DNA from 2 places in the Metabacillus indicus genome. Region 2 is predicted to be linked to the other one. Evidence: predicted binding sites of a transcription regulator. Region 2 holds the regulator's gene; the other holds the start of a gene.

Region 1 (7,326 bases), 1.7 Mb from region 2:
AGAAGTCCAATTCCAAACAACATGCCAAGGTCGCTGCCTGTGACTTCGATCTCCATTTTCTCAATCGGTTCAGCACTTGCTGCAGCATCAGGACTGCTGAGTGGTCCGCCCATACCCATTCCGCCTCTCCCTCCGCCAAACGAAGCAGGATTTGATGCAGTTTCTTCAGCTTGCGAAAGCTCCTGCGACAGCAGCTGGTCTCCAAACTGCTTCGCCACAGCCTGGCCTGAAACGGAGGAAACGCCAATGGCAATAATGGCAACAATCAGGATCTCAAACAGAAACTGGCCGACGAGCTTCCATCGCTTTTCGCCGATTGCAAGCAGTACGCCCATTTCATATTTCCGTTCGCGTATTGACATCATAATAATAAGCGCCAAAATGACTGCACCCGCAATCGTCACTAAATAGACGACATTTTTTGAAAAAGAGGCGACATTATTGATTGGCCCGATCATCTGCTGGTACGTCTGGTCATTGGCATCCAGTTTAAACGTGTCAAAGTCAATGCTGCTGTTTTCCTGCGCATCGGAAATAAAACGCTCAATCTCTTCAGGGTCATTCATATAATAGATGGCTTGGTCAATCGTCCCTTCATAATCGGTGCCCTTAAGCGCGGCAGCTTTCGTATAAGGCACATAAAGCTGATTATAAGGATTCATGGCGGATATATTTCTTCCGCCAAGGTCAGTGCTTGCGGCAGTTGTTTCGTAAATACCGACAATCTCCAGTTCCAATGCTGTTTCTTCTTCACTCGCTGCTCCTTTAACCGTCAGTGTATCTCCGACAGCAAGCCCGTTCTCCTCAGCAAGCGTCTTTTCAATAACGGCTACATTTTTATCGATATCCGCATCTGTGAGATGCCGGCCTTCAGTCAAAACAGATTCGCTGTTTAAAAAGGCCTGAACAGAGTCAGTAAACATCACTCCCTGCAAGGTAACATCCGCTGAAATCATGCCGCCTCCGCCCATTCCGCCGCGACCCTGATTTTCTTCTGATGAGTCAGAGGATTCATTTTCGATTGGTTCAAAGCTGCTTGCTGCAGCGAATGTTGACGATAAGAGGTTATATCCTTTTACTTGAGAAGAAGAAGCAAGCTCTTCAGCTGCTTTTTCATGAATCGGCACAGGCTGAAACCTTACCCGCCCTCCTTGCTCCGTACTTTCGCTTCGCTGCTGTTCCATCATTTTCTCCATGTCGACATTCAAGGTCACTTCGCCGCCGAGAGATTCTCTTGCAAGGACGCTTGATTTTTCAGCAGCCGACTGAATGGACAGGCCAGATAAAACAAACACGCAAATAACAGTAAAAATAAATACTTGCAGCAGGCTTTTTCCGGCCCGTGCTTTCACACTTAAAAAACCGCGTTTGATAAAATTCATATGTTTTCTCCTTTGCCTGTAATTGAGGCCATAAGTTCCGGCATTTACAGATTAATGAGGAAACATGAACAAACTGTGTCCAATCTGTTTCCTAAGTTTTAAAAAACAGGGAACAATTTAGAAAATAGTTGCGAAACGATGAAATTCACTTTACTTTGAATAGAAAGTGATCCATTTGGAAGGTGAAAAGATGAAGGTTCTTGTAATAGAAGATAATCAGAGCGTCAGTGAGATGCTTGAGATGTTTTTTTCAAAAGAGGGCATAAAAGGTTCTTTTATAAAGGATGGACTGGAAGGTTACAAAGTGTATAAGCAGGAGGACTGGGACGTGCTGATCATCGACTGGATGCTGCCGGGGATGGACGGGGTTTCGCTCTGCCGGAAAATCAGGGAGGAAAAGGGAACGGTTCCCATCATTATGCTGACAGCCAAAGACAGTGAATCAGATCAGGTTCTCGGACTTGAAATGGGAGCGGACGATTATGTGACAAAGCCGTTCAGTCCGCTTGCGCTGATGGCACGGATTAAAGCTGTATCAAGGAGACACGCAGCCGCGAGGACGCCTAAAGAAGAAACAGATGTTTTACAAACAACTTACTTTAAAATTAATAAACAGACACGCGAGGTTCTTCTTGATAACGGGAAAATAGAAAACCTTACTCCAAAAGAATTTGAGCTGCTCTGCTATTTTGCAGAGCATCCGCGTCAGGTTTTTACGCGCGAGCAGCTGCTTGAAAGGGTATGGGGCTATCAGTTTTACGGAGATGAGCGGACCGTTGATGTCCATATTAAGCGGCTCCGCGCAAAACTCGGCACGAAAGCGCGTCCATTTTTCCACACGGTCTGGGGAGTTGGCTATAAATTTGACGAAACGGCCGGATCCGAATGAGGATTAAATATCTTTACCAGCTGTTTTTAAGCCACATCAGCATACTAATCATCGCCTTTATGATTTTAAGCCTGGTTGTTGCGCAATATGCGGAATCCTTTGTTTATGAAAACAAAGTGGAGGAGCTTGAACAGTACGGAGACAGAATCCTCGCAGATGTGAAAAACAACAGGGGCGAGAGGGCACTCAGAGAATATGAGCATGTTCTGAGCGCACGCGGCATCCGCTTCAGCCTGTTTGATGATAAAGGAATGATCTTTTATCCCTACTCAGGCAACGCCCCGAGATTTCAGCCGACAGACGAGGAATGGGAGAATCTGAAATCTGGCCAGCGGATTGTCGTCAAACATGAAATCAAGCGGTTTGACCAGGAGGTATCGCTCGTTGCCCTGCCGTATATAGAGAACGGCTCGCTCTCGGGAGGAATCCTGCTTGTGTCTCCGATTAAAGGATCCCGTGAGACAATCAGTGAAATCAACAGGTACCTCCTTTACACAATCCTTATTTCCCTTTCTGTCTCCCTGCTCCTCAGCTGGATTTTATCCAGTCTCCACGTGAAGAGAATTCAGCGGATCCGAAACGCAACGTCTATGATTGCGGAAGGGAAATATGACATCTCCGTCCCGTCTTCTACAATTGATGAGATTGGTGAACTGGCCAACGATTTCAACATCATGGCCGGTCAGCTGAAAAAATCAAATGAAGAAATCGAGAGTTTAGAAAACCGCCGGAGAAAATTCATGGCGGATGTCTCACATGAGCTGAGAACTCCGCTTACGACCATCAGCGGTGTTATTGAAGGCTTGAAAAACAACATGATTCAGGAAGAGGAAAAAGAGCGGGGGCTTCAGCTTGTCAGTCAGGAAGCGAAAAGACTGATCAGGCTCGTAAATGAAAATCTGGATTATGAAAAAATCCGTTCAAACCAGGTGAAGCTTTTTAAAGAAAAGATTCAGCTGATTGAGGTTTTTGAAATTATAAAAGAACATTTAGAGCTGCAGGCAGAAGATAAAAATGTCCGGCTTGATATTGCTTCAGATGCTGATGCAGAGGTTTACGCCGATTATGACCGGCTCATCCAGATCCTCATCAACATTACGAAAAACAGTATTCAGTTTACAGAGAGCGGGACCGTTTGCCTTCGGGGCAAAAGGGGGTATAAAGAAACCATTATTACTATAGAGGACACGGGAATTGGCATGGATCCGGAGGAAGTGAAAGCCATCTGGCAGCGGTTCTACAAGGCGGACATGTCACGCACAGGTCATCAGTTCGGGGAATTCGGCCTGGGCCTCTCAATAGTAAAGCAGCTTGTCCTCATGCATAACGGAGAAATTGACATTGTCAGTAAAAAGAATCAGGGAACAACATTTATCCTCAAATTTCCAGAGAAGTAAGCTCGGCTGTTCATAGTTTGTTCATACTTCTCTGGTAAACTGATTACAAATATGACTGAAAAATAGGAAAGGGGACGAGATTTATGAAAAAGAAGGATACGGTCTTCATTCTTGTAGGCGCTGTCATTATGGCTGCGGTCAATGTTCTTTTTTTCACAGCTCCTGTTTAAAGAAAGTCCAGGCTGAAATTGTTCTATTGCTCTAAATGTGATATATTTCAAACGAAGTAAACTTTGTGAGGGTAATCATATATGAGCATAGATAATGAAATTTCAAAGAGACGGACGTTTGCCATCATCTCCCATCCTGATGCCGGTAAAACAACGTTAACAGAAAAGCTCCTGTACTTCGGGAAAGTAATTCGCGAAGCAGGAACAGTAAAAGGGAAGAAAACCGGCAAGTTTGCCGCTTCCGACTGGATGGAAATCGAGAAAAAACGCGGCATTTCCGTTACATCAAGTGTCATGAGTTTTCCTTACCATGACTTCCACGTTAATATCCTTGATACTCCTGGACACGAAGATTTCAGTGAGGACACCTACCGTACACTGACGGCAGTTGACAGCGTCGTGATGATTATCGACTCCACTAAAGGGGTTGAGCCGCAGACGATCAAGCTGTTTAAAGTCTGCCGCATGAGAGGCATTCCTATTTTCACCTTTATTAATAAACTTGACCGTGAAGGAAAAGATCCGCTTGAGCTTCTGTCTGAAATTGAAGAAGTGCTCGGCATCGAATCCTATCCAATGAACTGGCCGGTTGGAATGGGCAAGCGGTTCCTTGGAATCATTGACCGCGAGCAGCACACAGTCGTTCAGTTTAAAGGAAACGAGCAGGAGGAAATCATTCCTACAGCTGAAGTGGAAGGCAGCGAAATCGGCAGCCATCCGACGTACCTTGAAACGCTTGATGAGCTTGAGCTGCTTGAAGAAGCCGGAAACCAGTTCGACGCTGACCGTGTGAAGCGCGGAGAACTGACGCCTGTATTCTTCGGAAGCGCACTGGCAAACTTCGGGGTGAAATCGTTCTTTGACGTGTTTCTTCAGTATGCCGTTCCGCCGCAGCCAAGAAGAACAAATCAGGGCTTTATATCTCCTGAAACAGAAGAATTTTCAGGCTACATCTTTAAAATTCAGGCCAACATGAACCCGGCTCACCGCGACAGAATCGCATTCCTTCGTGTGTGCTCAGGCCGATTTGAGCGAGGCATGAGTGTTCAGCTGAGCAGAACGAACAAAACGCTGAAGCTGAATCAGACTCAAGTTTTCATGGCCAAAGACAGAGAAACCGTTGATGAAGCGTTCGCGGGCGATATCATCGGAATCTATGATCCGAACGTCTATCAGATCGGGGACACGCTGACAGCCGGCAAGGATGGCTATCAATATGATGAGCTTCCGCAGTTCCCGCCTGAGATGTTTAAAAAAGTTCGCGTGAAAAACGTCATGAAAGCAAAGCAGTTCCGCAAAGGAATTGAACAGCTTGTTCAGGAAGGCGCGATTCAGTACTTCCGCCAGGATTCTACTGATGATATTATCCTCGGTGCAGTCGGACAGCTTCAGTATGAAGTGTTCGAATACCGCATGAGAGCGGAATACAACGTTGAAATTGAATTTGTGCCAATGGGCGACCGCATTCCAAGGTGGATCGGCAACGACAAGTTCGAAAAGCGTTTCTTTGATTCAAGAAGCCTTCTTGTGCGCGACCGGAATGACCAGTATGCCGTTCTGTTTGAAAACGAATTTACCTTCAGGCATTTCAGTGAAAACCATAAAGAGATTCAGCTGATCGATCTTCTGCAGGAAAATGACTATCAAAGCTATTCGGCTACAGATAAATAAGCGGGGGCGGATTGAATGCTATTGAAAGCAGCTCTGGCTCTCGTCCTGCCTTTTGTCATTCTCACGCTGTTTGCGCGCGTGACGTATAATCACTACGTGGCAGCGGTGCTGACAATCGCCCTTCTTGCTGCAGCCTATTCAAAGGGCTACATGGATTCCTGGCTGCTTATCGCTCTTGACGCGGTGTCGGTTATCGCAGGCTTCCTGTACGCAGCAAAAATGGCCAAAAGGACGAGAAATGAAAAAACCAATTAGAACCTGTTCCCGGTGGGAGCGGGTTTTTTGTTTGTTAACCAGGAAATTATAAAGAATAAAAGGCTGTGGCCAACATAACAAAGTTATCGGCGTCTAGCTCCAGCGCCTAGATCCTCTGTCAGAACAAATCCGTCAAAAAAGTAAAACCCGGACTTTTCCGCCGGATTCTTATCTGCCTATCGGATCTGACCAAGGCGCTTGCGCTTTTGTTCTTTGTATAAAACATCCTTCCGGTTTACCGTCCCCTCTAAAAAGGTATTGAAATAAGAAACACAAGCATTTAAATAGCTTTTTCAGGCGATAATGATAAAATCAAACCAAAATGTCGAAAGAAAAATACGAACTATCGTTCGTATTTTTAGTGTTTTTCTCTGCGATTATGGTAAAATATGAATACTGATTACATACGAATGGAGGTCCTCCTGTTGAGCGATCGTTTTGAGTTAGTATCAAATTATAAGCCGGAAGGCGATCAGCCAGCGGCGATCAAACAGCTCGTCCAAGGCATTAAAGAGGGGAAGAAGCATCAGACGCTTCTCGGGGCAACAGGCACCGGGAAGACGTTTACCGTTTCAAACGTCATTCAGGAAGTGAACAAGCCGACGCTGATTATCGCCCACAATAAAACACTCGCCGGACAGCTGTACAGCGAGTTTAAAGAGTTCTTTCCGAACAATGCAGTCGAATACTTTGTCAGCTACTATGACTATTACCAGCCGGAGGCCTATGTCCCCCAGACGGACACATTCATTGAAAAGGACGCAAGCATCAATGATGAAATTGATAAACTAAGGCACTCCGCTACCGCCTCGTTATTTGAACGGAAAGATGTCATCATCATTGCCAGTGTATCCTGCATATACGGCCTCGGTTCTCCTGAAGAATACCGCGACCTGGTCGTTTCTTTGCGCACGGGCATGGATATTGAACGCAATCAGCTTCTCCGGAAGCTTGTGGATGTGCAATATGAACGCAATGACATTGATTTTAAGCGCGGAACGTTCAGGGTGCGCGGAGATGTTGTGGAGATTTTCCCTGCTTCAAGAGATGAACAGTGCATCCGGGTTGAATTTTTCGGGGATGAAATTGACCGCATCCGCGAGGTTGATGCACTGACCGGTGAAATCCGCGGCGACCGTGAGCATGTCTCAATCTTCCCGGCATCCCACTTCGTTACCCGCGAGGAAAAAATGAGAGTCGCGATTGGAAATATTGAAAAAGAGCTTGAAGAGCGGCTGAAAGAGCTTCATGAGAACGGAAAGCTGCTTGAAGCGCAGCGTCTTGAGCAGCGTACGAGATACGACCTTGAAATGATGCGGGAAATGGGCTTTTGCTCAGGGATTGAGAACTATTCAAGGCACCTGACGCTCCGCCCGGCCGGTTCAACGCCTTACACGCTTCTCGACTTCTTCCCGAAGGATTTTATGATTGTTGTCGATGAGTCACATGTGACGATTCCTCAGATCAGAGGCATGTTCAACGGGGACCAGGCGAGAAAGCAGGTGCTTGTCGATCACGGATTCCGTCTCCCGTCGGCCAAGGATAACCGTCCCCTTCAGTTT
Region 2 (7,326 bases):
CTGCCCTTGATGTGAAAATTATTGACCGCACACAGCTGATACTTGATATATTTGCGACGCGGGCAAAATCAAAAGAAGGCAAGCTTCAGGTGGAGCTTGCGCAGCTTCAGTATCTTTTGCCGAGGCTGAGCGGACAGGGAATCAATCTTTCAAGACAGGGCGGCGGAATCGGCACGAGGGGGCCGGGCGAAACGCAGCTTGAAACAGATAGAAGACATATTAGAACCCGCATACATGAAATTAAGATGCAGCTTGCTGCAATTGTCAGCCACCGGAACCGCTATCGTGAAAGAAGAAAGAAAAATCAGGCTTTCCAAGTAGCTCTGGTCGGCTACACAAATGCCGGGAAATCGACATTGTTTAACCGAATTACAGACGCGGGCACATTTGAAGAAGACCTTCTTTTTGCCACACTTGATCCGATGACAAGGAAGATGACACTTCCATCGGGCTATCAGGCTCTTTTAACAGATACGGTAGGATTCATTCAGGATCTGCCGACAACGCTTGTTGCAGCGTTCCGCTCTACACTTGAAGAAGTGAAAGAGGCGGATTTAATTCTGCATGTTGTCGACAGTTCAAATGAAGATTACGTCAATCATGAAAAAACGGTCTATAAACTGCTGGAAGAACTCAAGGTCACGACGATTCCGGTTTTAACGGTATATAACAAGCAAGATAAGCAGTCGGCTGGCTTTGTTCCTTCACCGAAAGGCGAGCATGTGCTGATCAGCGCTTTTTCGGATGCGGACATTGCAAAACTGAAACAGAAGATCCAGTCGTTTTCAATGGAGCTGATGGAAGAATACAGCATTGATGTGCCTGCTTCAGAAGGCAAGCTTCTGGCTTCATTGAAAACAGAAACCATGGTAGGGCACTTTGCCTTTAATGAAGAAGAAAATCATTATGAAATACAGGGACACTTCCTGCCGGGACATGCAGCTTCCGGCCAGATAGAGATGTATAAGAGAAAGGGAAACAAACATGTTTAACCAATTGAAATACGGTGATAAGCTTGCGCAGCTTGCTGCAGAGGCAGAAGAAAAAATCAGAGATACCCACAAAAAAATTGATGAACGAATGGAAATGAACCAGTTCCGGGTTCTTCAAAGCTACAGAGACCATAGAGTGAGCGACTCACATTTTATCCCGACTACAGGATATGGGTATGATGACCATGGAAGGGATACGCTGGAACAGATTTATGCGGATGTTTTCGGCGGGGAGTCAGGGCTTGTAAGGCCGCAGATCATTTCAGGCACCCATGCCATCTCCATTGCCCTGTTTGGAGTGCTCCGTCCATTTGATGAACTTCTATACATAACGGGAAAGCCTTATGATACCCTTGAAGAGATTGTGGGCATCAGAGGAAGCGGCACCGGTTCTCTAAGTGAATTTAAAATCGGCTACCGGGCTGTTGAACTGAAAGAAGACGGCGGCATAGATTATGATGCCGTCGGTGCTGCCATTACAGAAAAGACAAAGATGATCGGCATTCAGCGCTCAAAAGGATATGCCACAAGGCCATCTTATACTCTTGCAGAAATTAAGCAGATGATTGACTTTGTCAAATCCATTAAGCCTGATGTTGTTGTCTTTGTCGACAATTGCTACGGTGAATTTGTTGAAGAGCTTGAACCTTGTCACGTCGGTGCCGATCTTATGGCTGGTTCGCTTATTAAAAATCCGGGCGGCGGACTTGCGAAAACAGGCGGTTATATCGTTGGGCGCAAGGATCTGGTGGAAGCATGCTCCTACCGGATGACATCACCTGGTATTGGGGCTGAGGCAGGCGCGTCCCTCTACAGTCTTCAGGAAATGTATCAGGGATTCTTCCTTGCTCCTCACGTTGTTGCCCAATCTTTAAAAGGTGCAGTGTTTACGGCAGCGATGCTTGAACTTGCAGGGCTTAAAACAAACCCGTCCTGGGATGCAGTCCGCACAGACCTTATTCAATCTGTCCAGTTTGAGCAGTCTGATTTAATGGTTGCGTTTTGCCAGGCCATACAATATGCATCACCGGTCAATTCGCACGTGACGCCATATCCGAGCTATATGCCGGGTTATGAGAACGATGTCATAATGGCTGCAGGAACTTTTGTACAGGGAGCAAGCATAGAACTCTCTGCAGACGGGCCGCTGCGTCCCCCGTATACAGCTTATGTGCAGGGCGGATTAACGTATTCTCATGTGAAAATTGCCATCTGTTCTGCTCTTGATCATCTTTTGGACAAGAATTTAATTCGTCTGTAATCGGATATAAATCCAAATGTCATTTTTCCTAACATAGTGTTGACACATTATATGACATGGAATATAATAAGATTAAGTTAAGAAAAGGAGGGAATACAATGGGTGATACGATTCGACGCTCGATGCCCTTATTCCCGATCGGAATTGTCATGCAGCTGACAGAACTCTCTGCCAGGCAAATTCGATATTATGAAGAAAACGGCTTGATTTTCCCTGCAAGAACAGAAGGGAACAGACGCCTATTTTCATTTAATGATGTAGATACGCTTCTTGAAATAAGAAGCCTTATCGAACAAGGCATTAACATGGCCGGCATCAAGCAGATTTTTTCTTCTAAGGATAAAAGTATGGAACGCGAAGAAGAAGGCCAGCCTAAAAAAGTGGAAAAACCGGATCTGACCGACGCTGAACTCAGAAAGCTGCTGAAAGCTGAACTGATGCAGGCCGGAAGGTTCCAGAGATCATCGCTCAGACAGGGTGACATGTCTAGATTTTTCCATTAATTAACGCAGCTTCACTTTATTTTTCACAATAAATATTACTTAGTATTGTTAGGAGAGGATTTTCACAATGGCAAAGTATTCGAGAGAAGATATTGTACGCTTAGTACAAGAAGAAAACGTAAAATACATCAGACTGCAGTTCACGGACATCCTTGGAACAATCAAAAACGTAGAAATTCCTGCAAGCCAGCTTGAAAAAGCACTTGACAACAAATGCATGTTTGACGGATCTTCAATTGAAGGATTTGTCCGCATTGAAGAATCTGACATGTATCTGTATCCTGATCTTGATACGTTTGTTATTTTCCCTTGGACATCTGAAAAAGGCAAAGTTGCACGTTTCATCTGCGACATCTACAGCCCGGACGGCACACCATTTGATGGAGATCCGCGCAACAACTTAAGACGTATGCTGAAAGAAATGGAAGACCTTGGATTCACTGACTTCAACCTTGGGCCTGAGCCGGAATTCTTCCTTTTCAAGCTTGACGAAAAAGGAGAACCAACTCTTGAGCTGAACGATCACGGCGGCTACTTCGACCTTGCTCCGACTGACCTTGGAGAAAACTGCAGACGTGACATCGTGCTTGAGCTTGAAGAAATGGGCTTTGAAATTGAAGCATCTCACCATGAGGTAGCTCCTGGCCAGCATGAAATCGACTTCAAATATGCCGGTGCAGTAAAAGCTTGTGATGATATCCAAACATTCAAACTTGTTGTTAAAACAATTGCGCGCAAACACGGATTGCATGCTACATTCATGCCGAAGCCGCTGTTTGGAGTAAATGGATCTGGAATGCACATGAACCTCTCTCTTTTCAAAGACGGAGTGAACTCATTCTATGACAAAAACAGTGAACTTGAGCTGAGCGAAACAGCGAGACATTTCATTGCCGGCGTAATCAAGCATGCACCAAACTTTACAGCTGTTACGAATCCGACAGTTAACTCATATAAACGTCTAGTACCTGGCTACGAGGCACCATGCTATGTTGCCTGGTCTGCACAAAACAGAAGCCCGCTTATCCGTATCCCTGCTTCACGCGGACTAAGCACACGCGTAGAAGTGCGCAGTGTTGACCCTTCTGCAAACCCGTACCTTGCAATGAGCGTATTGCTTGCTGCTGGTCTTGACGGCATTAAAAACAAACTTGCTGCTCCAAAACCGATTGACCGCAACATCTATGTCATGACGAAAGAAGAGCGTGTTGAGAATGGAATCGTAGATCTTCCTGCAACATTAGCACAGGCTCTTGATCTTCTGAAAACAGACGAAGTAATCATCAACGCACTTGGCGAGCATTTGTTTGAGCATTTTGTAGAAGCGAAAGAAATCGAATGGGATATGTTCCGCACTCAAGTTCACCCATGGGAACGCGAGCAGTACATGTCTCAATACTAAGAATCACACTCAAAAACCTCAGCTGTCTGCTGAGGTTTTTTTGCACAATCAAGCTTTTTAGTCAATTCCATCTGATTTTCTTTTTTGAAGATAGTCCTTCAGCAGCCTCATTATGGCTATTACGGCAAGTATGGAACCAACTGCAATCCCGGATAAAGCGACCACGAGTGAAATGTATTCAAAAATAGAGTAATTTGCAAGCTTGTTCCAGCTTATGCTGCCTTTCCAGTCCTCAATGACAAGGTTCATGCCATAGATTCCGGAAATAACCGTATAAGTAGTAAGGATCAGCAGCAGGGAATTGTGGCGTTTGCTGGCCAGCTTCTCCTGGTTTTGATAAAGACTGTCCATCGTATTCTTCACTTCTTTATAGAGGGTCTCAATTTTGAACCTGTCTTTCATCATAACAGAAAGCTCCTGGCCTTCCGTTCTGCTGCTGATTTCTGAAAAGATATACTTAGCGGTGAAATTAGCAATCGAGCGGATCAGACCTTCCATTTTATCCTGTTTCTGATCAATGTAGAGCTGTGAATAGCTGTATGAAAGCTTTAGAAGAACAATTTTATAGAAAAGATGCAGGATGAGATTGTAGTAGAGCTGTCCAACCATTTCTTCCGCGGTCACGTTCTCCTGACCCACATCATTCGTAATTTTAGTGAATGTATGATCACTCACAACGTGAAAGCTGCCGGGTGACCACCTGTCGTAAATGTGATCCTTAAGATAGTGGTCTATATATGCGGAATTGCTTGCGGACATATACGGCCTGCCGTTTTGATCATAGCCATTTATGTGGCCTATTCGAAAAAGAGTATCCGAAGAAATCTCTGCGTCCTTTTCTGTCAAAAGATAACTGCTGACAAACATTCTCTCGTCAATAAAGTAGGGAAGGCTTCCAAGGTAAGTTGACTGGCTGTTTTCACTTTTTTCTATATACGGGACAACAGAGGGGCACAGCTCTTCAAAAATAAAATCCTGAATCTTTTCGTAAGTGCCCAGTCCTGAATGAAGAACAGTTCCTTTTTCTTCTGTAATAAATGGTTCAAGAACCCTGAAGTGATCCATAAAATCGAGTGCATCGCTCAGTGACCATGTATTGCTGTTTGATGTCAGCTCTGTCCTTATGGTGATCATTCCGACAGAAAAAGGGCATATATACAGATCGATTGAGTGGACATTGAAAGAATATTCATTTACAGCTGTACGAAGCGTGCATTTTCTGTCAAAGGATTTTGAGTATCGATTTATAGCCTTATCCTGATGCTGATCCGGAAAGAGAATCTGTTCTATGTACGGCATAAAATAATGTTTCAGGCGTTTATGGGGAAGACTTGTTTTCTCTCCGTAAAATTTTGTCTGCTGGGCGCTGCTGTTAATGCTGAAAAATTCAAATCCGTTCGCCTTAAGTTCATCAGTCAGCTGGGAGATGCAGTCGCTGTCCCATGAAAAAGGAAAAATAAATTGGGCATTCGCCCGCAGAATGGCCGGTTCTTTTGTCATAGGCACCCTCTCATCTTTTTTTTATTATTATGTTCCCCTGAGAGAAGGCTGCAAAACAGGCAAATAAAAAAACTTTGCCTGTAAAAGCAAAGTTTTCAGTGTATGTTTCTATAAACTCCAACAACTTTTCCCAGGATGACAACATGTCTGAGAATAATCGGTTCAAGTGTAGAGTTTTCCGGCTGAAGGCGCACGTAATCTTTCTCTTTGAAAAAACGTTTGACAGTTGCCTCATCATCCTCTGTCATGGCAACAACGATATCCCCGTTGTTTGCAGTGTTCTGCTGTTTGACAATAACCATGTCCCCGTCAAGAATACCGGCTTCAATCATACTGTCTCCCATAATCTCGAGCATGAAGATCTGATCATCGGATGCGGCGAACGTATCTGGAAGAGGAAAATATTCCTCGACGTTTTCAATGGCTGTGATCGGGGAACCGGCTGTTACTTTCCCGATTACAGGAACGTTAATCACGCTTGAACGCGGAATCATCGCTGTCTCATCTTCTAATATTTCGATCGCTCTCGGCTTTGTCGGATCCCGTCTGATCAGCCCTTTGCTTTCAAGCCTGGCAAGATGGCCGTGCACAGTTGAGCTCGAAGCAAGGCCCACTGCTTCGCCGATCTCACGGACTGATGGCGGATATCCTTTCTTTTGTACTTCAAGCTTAATAAAAGTGAGGATATCCTGCTGCCTCTTTGAAAGTTTTGTCATTTTATCCACCTCGCGTCCTGTAATTTATGTTGATTATAGCATGTTTTTCCTGCATATACAAACATAAGTTCGAAAAATGGCGTTGACAGAAACGTTTGTTCGCATTATACTGAAACTATCAAATATACGAACAAACATTCTATTAAGGTGGGGATTGAGTTGAAAGGTTCATTATCTTACGTTATTTCTTTCTTTGCAGTTGTCATTGTAGCTGTCTTTGCATTATCATACACAGGAGAAAAAGAAAGCCTTGATCATTATGTATCCATTGAAATAGCAGAAGGTGACAGTATATGGAGCCTTGCAGATCAATATGAAGAGCATCACCGCATGTCCAAAACCGATTTCGTTGAATGGGTTCAGGATAAAAACGGACTGCCGACAGCTGTGATCAAGTCAGGAGATTCTGTGGTTCTTCCTATTGATAAACAAACCTACCATGACGGGACACAGCTGGCATCAAGAAAATAGGGAAGTGAGAACACTGAACGCAATCATCTACTGCAGAGTCAGCACTAGAAAAGAAGAACAAGAGACATCACTCGCCCGGCAAAAAGAAGAACTTTTGGCCCTTTCAGCAGCACATGGCATGAATGTGGAAAAGATTATTGAGGAACAGGCGAGCGGATATGAGGTTGAAAGAGAAGGTATTTTTGAAATATTTGACTGTATAAAGGAACAGAAAATTGACGCCATTGTTATTCAGGATGAGACAAGACTGGGGAGAGGGAACGCCCGCATCGCCCTTATTCATTTTTTCGCAAAAGAAGGCATTACGATCTATACGGCCACGCAGAATGGAAAGCTTTTTTTGTCTGAAGCCGATTCCATGGTTCTGGAAATTGTAAGCATTGTTGAAGAATATCAGCGGAAGATCCATAATCTGAAAATTAAAAGAGGTATGCAGCGGGCGGTTGAAAAAGGGTATAAACCTCAGAGGAACCTTACTAAC

Evidence for each region. The regulator LexA, encoded in region 2, represses DNA repair genes until DNA is damaged. The targets are predictions, from matches to a motif close to CGAACATATGTTCG.
Region 1: uvrB (excinuclease ABC subunit UvrB) is a predicted target of LexA. The motif match lies at 6,104-6,117, and genes of this name have one in related genera.

Annotation. Positions count from the first base shown of each region.
Region 1 covers NZ_CP176757.1:3,701,382-3,708,707, reverse strand. The annotation lists gene ACK1LH_RS18955 (ABC transporter permease) at 1-1,382, opposite strand, end outside; gene ACK1LH_RS18950 (winged helix-turn-helix domain-containing protein) at 1,573-2,271, shown strand; gene ACK1LH_RS18945 (sensor histidine kinase) at 2,268-3,668, shown strand; gene ACK1LH_RS18940 (peptide chain release factor 3) at 3,920-5,509, shown strand; gene ACK1LH_RS18935 (DUF2198 family protein) at 5,525-5,764, shown strand; gene uvrB (excinuclease ABC subunit UvrB) at 6,190-7,326, shown strand, end outside.
Region 2 covers NZ_CP176757.1:1,983,466-1,990,791, forward strand. The annotation lists gene hflX (GTPase HflX) at 1-992, shown strand, start outside; gene ACK1LH_RS09915 (aminotransferase class I/II-fold pyridoxal phosphate-dependent enzyme) at 985-2,253, shown strand; gene ACK1LH_RS09920 (MerR family transcriptional regulator) at 2,352-2,756, shown strand; gene glnA (type I glutamate--ammonia ligase) at 2,824-4,158, shown strand; gene ACK1LH_RS09930 (hypothetical protein) at 4,216-5,658, opposite strand; gene lexA (transcriptional repressor LexA) at 5,754-6,374, opposite strand; gene yneA (cell division suppressor protein YneA) at 6,534-6,845, shown strand; gene ACK1LH_RS09945 (recombinase family protein) at 6,859-7,326, shown strand, end outside.